One region of the Paenibacillus sp. FSL H8-0457 genome, then DNA from elsewhere that is predicted to be linked to it. Evidence: riboswitches for the same ligand, from Rfam matches in the RefSeq annotation. Region 1 holds a riboswitch; each other region holds the start of a gene.
The links. Region 1 has a riboswitch for cyclic di-AMP ahead of MHI43_RS00485 (C40 family peptidase). Riboswitches for the same ligand answer to the same signal wherever they lie in the genome.
Positions count from the first base shown of each region.

Region 1 (3,493 bases):
ATTTGAGGAAGCGTGGCTGGACGAGGCCTTTGCAACCTATGCAGAAGAAAGAGTGATGGAGAAGGAATACGGCATTACCTCCAACACCGCTGCTCAAGGAGCATCGATTACCTCCCCTGCCCCGCTGAAGATGGAGTCCTGGAAATACAGCTCACACGAGAACTACGCGCTGAATGTTTACACGAGAGGCAAGCTGGTGCTGCAAGGCATTGAACGGCAGGTCGGTCCACAGATGATGGGGAAAATCATGCATACCTATGCCCAGAAATATCGGTTCAAGCACCCAACCACGTCTGATTTTCAGAAAGTCGTCGAGCAAGTAAGCAAAACATCCTGGCAATCGTATTTTGACCAATATGTATATGGAAGCCAAATGGCCGACGTCGCCATCGATGTGATCAAAACCAAAAATAAAGGCACGTCAGACCATCCGCGGTATGAATCCACGGTCAAGATTACGAGCAAGGACGGAGATATAACCGATGTGCCTATCGTGTTCGCCTTTGAAGACGGCAAAACGGTGGAGCGAACCTGGAGCGGTAAGGACGAAAAAGTTACGTACACCCTGGAGTACAGCACCCCGCTCGCCTGGGCCATGGTTGATCCGAAATACTCCATCGTTCTGGAGAATAGACACATCAATAACTATATGAAGGCAGGAATGGATCCGAAGGTGGTCACACGCTGGAATCTCAGTATTACCAAGCTTGTGGAGACGTTGTTCGGCAGCCTGTCATGGTGAGGGGGGAGCACATGAAAAGTTATGCAGGCCAAGGGTGGATCAGTGTTAAAGACCAATTATACGTCTCCATTCTGCTGTTCTTGTACCGCATGCTGTGGGGATATTGCCTGTACCGGCTTGTAAAATCGGCAGTCGTCCCCCTGCTGATGCGGTATCCGGATTCTGCCCCTAACGAGCTTAGTCGCCTGTTATTCTTCTACGAGGGCGAGATGAGTCTATCGTTAAGCGGCACGGTCCATACCTATGGTTGGCTTCTGGCCGCTCTGCTCCTGATCCGGATGGTATGTACCCCGCTCATTCGGGCAGGCATCTTCTATAACCTCCACCAGGAGGCTAAGGGCGAGCGCGGATTATTCTTCTTCACCGGCATGCAGAAGCTATGGAAGCCCGTTACGGTATTTTATCTGATCGAACTTGTTCTTACCTTTGTGCCCGGATACTGGATTCTGCCCAAAATCCTTCCGATCCTGCTGAACGGGATCCATGAGCCGGTTCTGCTGCTTCATGCGCTGCCTCATGCAGCCGGCTGGTTTCTGTACGCCTATCTGATTCGCCTGTTATTGCTCTATATGCAATTCGGCCGTACGGACAATTCCGGCATGATCAGCTCCGTTCTTGCGCTCTTCCGCCGACTGGGCACGGCTGTGCTGTTATCCCTTACCGTTGGCGGATCGGCCTGCGTCATTCTTTTGCTCCTGAGCTCGGCATCGCTCTTCTGGGCGGGATTGATCGGCTTGATTATTCAGCAAGCCTCTTATTTTTTAAATGGACTCTTCCAAATTTGGGTAATTTCCGCCCAATATCATTTGTGGCGGGATTCTTCTTCGCAGCATGCCTAATCGTTACATTTCGTTACCATCATATGATAAACAAGCTCGTAAATATGCTGTAATCGGAAGCGACACATTTCTCTCTCGGACTTGATTTTACAAAGAATAGAAGCTCATTTTTCCTCAATATTACATTTTCCGATGGCCAAGTTACAAAAAAACCTGATCCCGCATGATGGGGACAGGTTTTTTTGTATAAAAATGAGCTTTCCTCATTTGCCAAATTGTTAATACTCTGCTAAAATAACGAATATGTTAGTAACAACTTTGTCATCTTTACTGTAACTTTTTGCTGGAACTATGTAATTTCGTTAAGCATGTTGGAACGTCAGACGTCTATGAATGGGTTCATCAACATTTTAAGGAGCCGAATTCCCATGATTGGGAAGCGGGGGATCCGTTTTGGGTGAATTGATCTCGCAAGAGAGGGATCATAGGGGACCTTCAACCGAACCCTTAAGCTAACCTCGCAGGCAATGGAAGGAGCTTTTTGTTTTGAAAAAGAAGTTAACGGCCATTTCTCTAGGCCTGGCCCTCGCACTCACATTAGGGACCGGAAGCGCTTTCGCCGATTCCAAATTAAATACTGCAATCAAACCAGCCATTGGTGTCTCTTATAAAACAGGTGGAACCACAACGAATGGTTTTGACTGCTCCGGATTCACCAGCTATATCTACAAGAAACTTGGTCTTAGCCTGCCGCGCACGTCTGGAGCTCAATACAAAGTCGGTACGGCCGTAGCCAAGAGCAAGCTGAAAGCTGGCGATCTCGTGTTCTTCAACACATCCGGCAGAGGTGTATCTCATGTGGGTATTTATGTTGGGGGCGGCAAATTCGCTCATTCCTCATCCTCGCGCGGTGTCATCATCAGTCCGCTGAGCCAGAGCTATTACGCCAATCGATACGTAGGTGCTAAGCGAGTCATGAGTCAGTCTACGTACAAGTCTGTAGCTGTGAACTACAATTAATTACTGGAACTTCATTGATTTATCCTTTACAAGAAGCCCTGGGCGTATGAGATTGTGCCGATCTCATCCAGCGGCTTTTTCTTTTGTCTGCTCTGTGTATACCTTTATAACGTTTGGGACAACGAAAAAGTTCCCACTTTTCGAGAAAAAAAGAAAATTATTATGCGAATTCACTTCGCCCCCTCATGTCGTTGCATCTTCTACCCTTTATATACCCTCCTCTCCCTTCATTAAACACCCTAATGGAAAAATATTGATTTTATTTTCTGAGGACTACTACGAGCAGCGATACGTAGGTGCCGAGCGCATCATGAGCAATGATCAGTATGAAAAGTCGACCGGAGAATCCTCCTAAGCTTCGATGTCTTATCCTCGTCCTGCCCATACATATCCGTTTGCCCGTCAAAGGAGACCTACTTCTCTTGGACGGGCTTTTTGATGCGGCTAGAATGTTTGAGAAATGGGGTATAATTTAATTTGTAATTATGACAGGGGGACTTTGCCAATGGATGCAGCACCGATTTCATTTCATACGGTGGTCATGCGTGAAGAGCACGCGAAAGAAATATGCGCCTGGACCTATCCTCCTCCCTATAACATTTACGCTTTTCTTCCCTGGGAGCAGATGAAGGGGCTTGAGATCGAGTTTGGGGATCCCGACATCCGCCGGGAACAGTACATTTCGATTTTGGATGAACGGAAGACGCTATGGGGATTTGCCCAACTGTTTCCGATGCATGAGGTTACGCGAATCGGGCTGGGCATGCGGCCTGATTGGTGCGGGCGGGGAATGGGTAAACGGTTTATGCAGACGATTGTCCGGGAAGCGAGGCGGAGGCGGCCTGCCGATGAGATCGACCTGGAGGTAATGACCTGGAATGAACGTGCGATCCGCGCGTACGAAAAGGCGGGCTTTCATATCACCGATACGTATGAGCGCCTTACGCCGACG
Region 1 covers NZ_CP150293.1:101,224-104,716, reverse strand. The annotation lists gene MHI43_RS00495 (M1 family metallopeptidase) at 1-742, shown strand, start outside; gene MHI43_RS00490 (hypothetical protein) at 754-1,581, shown strand; cyclic di-AMP (ydaO/yuaA leader) riboswitch at 1,928-2,063, shown strand; gene MHI43_RS00485 (C40 family peptidase) at 2,068-2,541, shown strand; gene MHI43_RS00480 (GNAT family protein) at 3,047-3,493, shown strand, end outside.

Region 2 (3,493 bases), 870 kb from region 1:
GGTTCGAAAGCGCGAAATGATTGCGACACGATATTTTTGGCTGTCAGCATCATCTCGACCAGCGTAATGGCGCATAGAATCGGCGTTTCCTTAAACATGACAATCAAATAATTCCCCAGCACCGGGATGATCGGCGGCACCGCTTGCGGCAGTATAATGCTCCGCCAGGTCTGGGATTTCGTGTAGTTCAGTGCGGTTGCAGCTTCCCACTGTCCTTTCGGCACCCCTTCAATCCCGGAACGGTACACCTCCGACAGATACGTGCTGTAATGCAGCCCCAGGCCGATGACCCCCGCATAGAAGGCCGGAATCGAAATGCCAGTCAGCAGCGGCAAGCTGTAATACAGGAAAAACACCTGTACCAGCAAGGGGGTATTGCGAATAAATTCTATGATTCCTTTGGTGATGAGCGACAAGGGCTTAAATTTGCTCCGCGCGGCAAAGGCAAGCAGCAGTCCGATAATCAATGCCACCACAAAAGCACAGAGCGTGACCCATACCGTCATTTTTAATGCGCTCAGAAGCTGCGGCAGTATTTCAAACACATATTTCCAATCCCACATACGCTACAGCCTCCCCGCGGTCAGTTTGCGCTCCAGCAGTCGAACCGCCATCGAGACGAGCGTCGCAATGACAAAATACATGAGGAGCAGCAGCACCAGAATCTCGGTGGTCCAGGAGATGTAATTGTTGCGGAGCACCATCGCCTGATACGTTAAATCCGCCATCGTGATGAAATAAACGAGCGAGGTGGATTTGATGAGTTCCACAAGCTGATTCCCGAACGGGGGAAGCATTCGCAGGGATGCTTGGGGCAGTATAACGTTCCACAGCCTCTGCCAAGGCTTCATATTAAGCGCCACGGCAGCTTCCCACTGTCCTTTCGGAACGGCCAGCACCGCGCTGCGAACAATCTCGGAGCCGTATGCGCCGAAGTTAAGTCCGATCGCGAGAATCGCCGCCAGCATTTTCGGAAGCTCGATGCCGATGAACGGAAGGGCAAAATACAACCAGAAGAGCTGCACCAGCAAGGAGGTTCCCCGAAAGATTTCGACGTACACGGCCGTCGCCGTGCGGACGATCCAGAGCTTCGACAGCCGGCACAATCCGGCTGCAAAGGACATCGCGATAGCCAGGATGGCTGAAAAGAACGCGACGATAATCGTGATCTCTGCTCCTTTGAGCAGCGTCGGAAGAAAATCGATCCAAGAATTCGGCATGCTATTCCCCGCAGAGCGCAGCGGCCGTCATCTCACCCGGGAGCTCTTCTTCCGTGAACCCGAACTCTTGCAAAATTTCCAGCAGCTCGCCCGACTCCTTCATCTTCTCAAGCTCGGCATTATAAGCCTCCTGGAACTCGGTATCCGCTTGGCGGAAAGCCGTAGCCCCGTAACCGCGAACGCTTTCGCCGTCGATGACCGGCTGCTCGAAATCAGCCACGCGTTCGATGCTGTCGTCGCTGGCTGAATCCAGCATCGCCTGCAGGGACGGCCCCGTCATGGTAATCGCCTGCACCCGATCGGCCTGGAGGGCGCTAATCGCCGAAGCCTGGTCAGGGACCTGTACGATCCGGTCCGCAGGAATGCCCGACTTCTCCATGTAGCCGATTTCGACCGCACCGGTCATGACGGCCACCTTGGCCTGCTCATTCTTGGCAATGTCCTCATAGCTTCCAAGTTCCATCGGATTCCCTTGCTTTACCGCAAGGGCTTCCCCGATGCTGTACTCCGGGTTCGCGAACAGGACGGCAGAGCATCGGTCCGGATTAATGAACATGCCTGCCGTGATCAGATCAAACCGATCGGCCTGCAATCCGGCGACCAGCGAACCAAATTCCGTTAGCTCCCCTCTCATCTCCTTGATGCCAAGACGCTCCAGAATAACGCGGGCAATCTCAACCGCTTCGCCCGTGAGCTCCCCATTGGCTTCTTTGTAGGCATACGGCTTCTCGTTCGCAAACCCTACGGTGATATATCCCTGCTCAATGGCTCGATCCAGCGTACTTCCTTTGTCGCCGCAAGCCGCGAGCAATACCACCATCATCACGGACAACACCAGCACAACCACTTTCTTCAAAACCTTCCACAACCTTTCGTAATAGCTTTTCACTTTCTTAAAAAAACGGCATGACGAAATTATCCGTGTTAGCACATGTGTTAACTTGGATATATAGACGTTCAGATACCCGTGCATGGGACGAGGCTTCAGGGAAGATGATTCATCCGCTTCCTTGCACGCTTTGACCCAATGCCGTCTGATCGATTCAATTCGTTCCACATTTGCAGACGTTGCCCCTCCTCTGTAATTGAATGCAAAAAGACCACCAAACAGGGGATCTAGACATAGCTCCGCCAGCAGGGGGTCAAAAAATAGAGAAAAGGCCCCTATAGAGAATAAAGGGCCTTTTGTATGAACATCCATTATGTATGCAAGACCCATCCACTGCTGACGAGGTTAGCTGACGGACTCGGGTAAGATGGTACCCTACACTCGTGAATTCCAAGTGACTCGCCCCTGGTGAAACTGGTTCCCCCGCTTTCCGGAATATGTATGCCGGAAACTAAGCGTGTGTTCATGATAAAGGGAAGCTCAGGAAAAGTCAAACCCCTTTAACCGCTTTTTCTGGAAATTCAGAAGTAAAAAACACCGTTTTTGCAACGAGGATATTGAGCCTTTTGAACACCTTGTTTAAGGCTGTCCATACACCGGATTGGTCATGGAATCCATGCTCCATTTTCCGCTATATAGCAGGCATTTGACGGGTCTTGCGGAAATCGTTCATGCCATATATGTTTTATGCCATGAATGAGCCCCGGATCAGGAAGTCTGCCCGTATGAAATACGGGACCGAAAAAAAATTTTTGAAACACTCCATAAATAAGTCTGATAACAACGCCTGGAATGACTTAAAAAAAAGCCCCGATGCTTAGCATCAGGGCTTTTCTTGTCATACTGCGGTATAGCCGCCATCCACCAGCAGGCTCGTGCCCGTAATGAAGGAGGCCTCTTCACTGGCGAGGAACAACACGGCTTTGGCCACTTCTTCCGGCTGTCCCAAACGGCCCATCGGATGAAGGCCGACCAGGTGCTGCGTGATCGCTTCCGTTCTTCCCTTGATCAGCGGCGTATCGATATATCCCGGACACACGGCATTGATTCGGATTCCTTTGGAGGCATAGTCTGCGCTGAGCGACTGGGTTAATAGCTTGACGCCTCCCTTGGCCGAAGCATAGGCGGTTACTCCTGCTTTTCCGACATGGCTATGGATCGAGCCGCAGTTTACGATTGCCCCTCCGGTTCCTTGGGACAGCATTTGCTGAATAACATATTTATCGCACAGGAAGACCCCTGTCAGATTAATATCAATCGTTCTCTGCCAGTTATCCATCGTTAACTGATCGGCAGGAGCATCATGGGCAATGCCTGCATTGGCAAACAATACATCGACACGGCCAAAATGCTGCACCGTCTGATTCACCATATTCGCGACTTC
Region 2 covers NZ_CP150293.1:6,353,435-6,356,927, forward strand. The annotation lists gene ehuD (ectoine/hydroxyectoine ABC transporter permease subunit EhuD) at 1-563, opposite strand, end outside; gene ehuC (ectoine/hydroxyectoine ABC transporter permease subunit EhuC) at 567-1,220, opposite strand; gene ehuB (ectoine/hydroxyectoine ABC transporter substrate-binding protein EhuB) at 1,222-2,076, opposite strand; cyclic di-AMP (ydaO/yuaA leader) riboswitch at 2,431-2,577, opposite strand; gene MHI43_RS28700 (SDR family NAD(P)-dependent oxidoreductase) at 2,948-3,493, opposite strand, start outside.
Region 2: another riboswitch for cyclic di-AMP. It lies ahead of ehuB (ectoine/hydroxyectoine ABC transporter substrate-binding protein EhuB); the one in region 1 lies ahead of MHI43_RS00485 (C40 family peptidase).

Region 3 (3,493 bases), 410 kb from region 1:
CTCCTTCAGCCGTTTCCCTAGAATTTTTCAGGGTGAATCAGCGCATAAATCAAATAGAGAAAAATAAAAATCGTGAATATCAACATGATCATCACGGCTGATCAGCCTCCGGTTCCGAAACCACGCGCCCGCACCAGGACATAAACAGCATGAGCAGTCCGTAGGTTCCTCCCAAAATGAGCACCATAACTAAATCCTGCATGAATGTAACCTCCCCTAACTCTTGTGGCGTCAGTCCAAACGCTTAGCTCATTACGGATGCCATCAGAAAGGACACCTGATGATGATTCGTATGAAGCACCACATCGGCACCCAGCCCTTTGTATATCAAGCGCGGATTGCCGGAATGGGTGATCACGTAAATCGACTCCGAGGTCCATGTCCGGCAGATCCGTAAATAGCGGCAGCACAGATTCAAGCTGCTTTCGAACAGAAACACCTTGCTGACGGGAAACTCGGGAATGATCCAGGTCTGCTCGTCTCTTGTATCAATCAAAATGATGGGTCTGCAGCCCAGTTCTCGCAGCCTCTGCTGCTCAGCCCGGTTGTTGGCTATGGCCGCAAACGGAACACGTTTGTGAATCAGCTGGCGGACGAATTCCTCCCCGGCCTTGTTCGGCGCGGATACCAGGATGAATTCCTGTGGTTTCTCCATCTTCGTTTCTCCTCCTAAGGTCAGAAAGAGAAGGCAACAACAAAGAAGCCTGCGGAAAGAGAAGAACTCTTCCCGCAGGCTTCTTACAGGCCACGGTGAAATACACCGTGGCCCAAGTCCACGACAATCGTTGCCTCTCTCGATACGCTTACGAGGTTAGCTGACGGATTCGGGCGTGAGAGTCGCCCTACCCATAGACCGTTATCTTGTCTACAGGATTCACCCCAGAGAGATCAGGTTCATCTCCCGACTGGTTCCCCCGTTCCTTTTCCATTCAAGGACTCAGCGAAAATTAAAAACGAGTAGCATGTTATTCTATTAGCCATTGACTTGTCATCCAGACTGGGCATAACAGCACAGCAACAGGAGGTTCACGCGGTGAGAGTCGCCTCTACCTTCAAATCTCAGCAAGGCCCATGGTGCCTTCTCCTAAGATTCGATCCATAAAGCGCCAGGCGCAGCTCTCACACTGCCTTTACCTTCATGGAACGGCTGCCCGTATGCCTTGGTCGTTGATAACCGTCAATTCATAGTTCGTATCATACGTCCGGCCCTGCAGGATGTAAATGTGAGCAAAAACACATCTGGCGTTATGTCGAACAGGAACCAAGCAGTATTTCGTCTTTATCTTCCGTATACTGCTCTATACTATGTATTTCTCTTGTTTTCTCTTATTTATCGCAATCCAACGAGATACCGAGATTTTGCCACGATAATAGATGACACGGCCGATTGTACGCGTTTTCTTTTACCGTTTTCATCACATTTCGGAATCTATTCGTCCCATACGGTCATTTACTTTTCGTTTCCTCCGGCGTATGATTCATCCATCTATTCGAAACACGTTATACGCCGAGCTCCCGACAGACCGGGAGACGGGGGAACCAAAGTCACCAGTCTTCGATTGGTGAATGGGGTGAATCCGCTGCGCCTAGGATCGAAGGGCCCAGTGGTAGGGTGCTCTCAGTCCGAATCCGTCAGCTAACCTCGTAGGCGCGTTGTTGAGAGAGAATACCATCCAAGCTTTGGCATAGCGGCCGCCGGAATTGGGGCTCTAACCATAAATAGGCCTGGAGAGCGGGGTTTCTCTGCTCACCAGGCCTATTTGCCGTGCATATAACATTCTTATAAAGGAGCGTAGATCATATCATGACGAAACTCATCGAGGCAGCGCTTACACCCGTCATCGAAACCGCAGTGCCTGCATTAGGTGAAGAGACTATCCGCCATATGGAGATATTTCGTTTCGACCGGGGTTCGGCCGAACGTTTTATCCCCTGGAGCGATCACAGCAGGAACTGCGGCTTGTTCAAAATCAGCTGTAAAAACGCATCCGGGTATGCCGAATATGCGCTGCCCAGCACAAGAGAGTTTGCGGATCTGGTTCGCTGGGCATCCGTATTCTCAAGGCTGAGAGGCATGCACGTGATGGAAGCCATTCGCTATGTCCAAAAGCAGCAATGGGGATCCGTACGGATGCTGTTGGCGGTATCGGCCCTCGCCGATTTAGAGGCCAATCAGCATCAGCACATTAGCCGGAAGCGGTTAGGCAGTCTGCCGCTGGAGCGTTCCTTCCTGATGGATTGCTCGGAGGCGTATTATCATTTCTAGGGGCAGCAGCTACAGAGAGCTACTATCCCCGTTTCCTTTGGATTGGGCACTTCTAAGCAGCCTGATGTTTTTTGAAACCATGAAGAACCCCGTCAAAAAGCCACTTATTTCATCAGGCATTTTGACGGGGTTCTGCAATCGGATCCCGCTCACTTGAACATATTTTTGAGCACCATCATCAGATTGGCCGGCTTCTCTGCCAGCCTCCGGGTGAAATACGGGTACCACATCGTTCCATAGGGCATATAACACCGGATACGGTAGCCGTCCTGCGCAAGCGCTGCTTGATCGTTCATCCGCAGTCCATACAGCATCTGAAATTCATAGTCCTGTTTGTCTATGCGGCTCTGCTCGGCAAATACCTTCACCCAGTCGATGATGTTGTCGTCATGCGAGGCAATCGCGACGTAGGCCCCTTGGTCGAAATGCATTTTGACCAATTTCTTGTAGTTGTCAATGACCTCCCGCTTCTGCTGAAAGGCGATGGTTCCCGGCTCTTTGTACGCGCCCTTTACTAGCCGTAAATTAACGCCGGCCCTTAACAGATTCTTCACGTCCTCCTCCGTACGGAACAAGTAGGCCTGCATCACGGTCCCCACATTGGTCAGCCCCTCCTTATGAAGGCGGAGCGTCATATCGATGGTTGCCTGGGTATACGGCGAATCCTCCATGTCCAGGCGAACGAAGTTGCGGTGCTCTTTAGCCTTTCTTACCACCGACCTGATGTTTTCGTAAGCCTTCTCGGGGTCCAGGGCCATGCCCATCTGCGTCGGTTTCAAGGATACGTTCGATTGCACTTCGCGCCTCCCAATCCCTTCCACCAGCTTCAAATATTCCTCTCGGTACCCGGCCGCTTCATCCAGCGTCGTAATGCCCTCCCCCAAATGATCCAGCGTAACGAGAATGCCTTTCGCGTTCAGCCTCTCGATTTCGTCCAGCGCCTCATCCAAGGTATCGCCGGCAATGAATCGGCCAGCCAATTTCCGGCCGTACTTGATCGACAGCCATTTCACGAGTTTATTGCCGGACACCGTCAGGATCACTTTACGGTAAAGCTCGGTTCCGTCCATGCGCGCGCCCCCTTTGCAAGGTAACCAAAATGACTCTATCTAACTCATATGCAAAAATCATGACGGCATGCAGGGAGACATACATATTTAAATAGAGGTTTTCACCAGGAGATCCTAACCATGCCACCATGACGATCCGCAGCTGGACCATTGGCCT
Region 3 covers NZ_CP150293.1:514,077-517,569, reverse strand. The annotation lists gene MHI43_RS02250 (hypothetical protein) at 245-655, opposite strand; cyclic di-AMP (ydaO/yuaA leader) riboswitch at 785-953, opposite strand; cyclic di-AMP (ydaO/yuaA leader) riboswitch at 1,496-1,668, shown strand; gene MHI43_RS02245 (hypothetical protein) at 1,805-2,266, shown strand; gene MHI43_RS02240 (proline dehydrogenase family protein) at 2,416-3,336, opposite strand.
Region 3: another riboswitch for cyclic di-AMP. It lies ahead of MHI43_RS02245 (hypothetical protein); the one in region 1 lies ahead of MHI43_RS00485 (C40 family peptidase).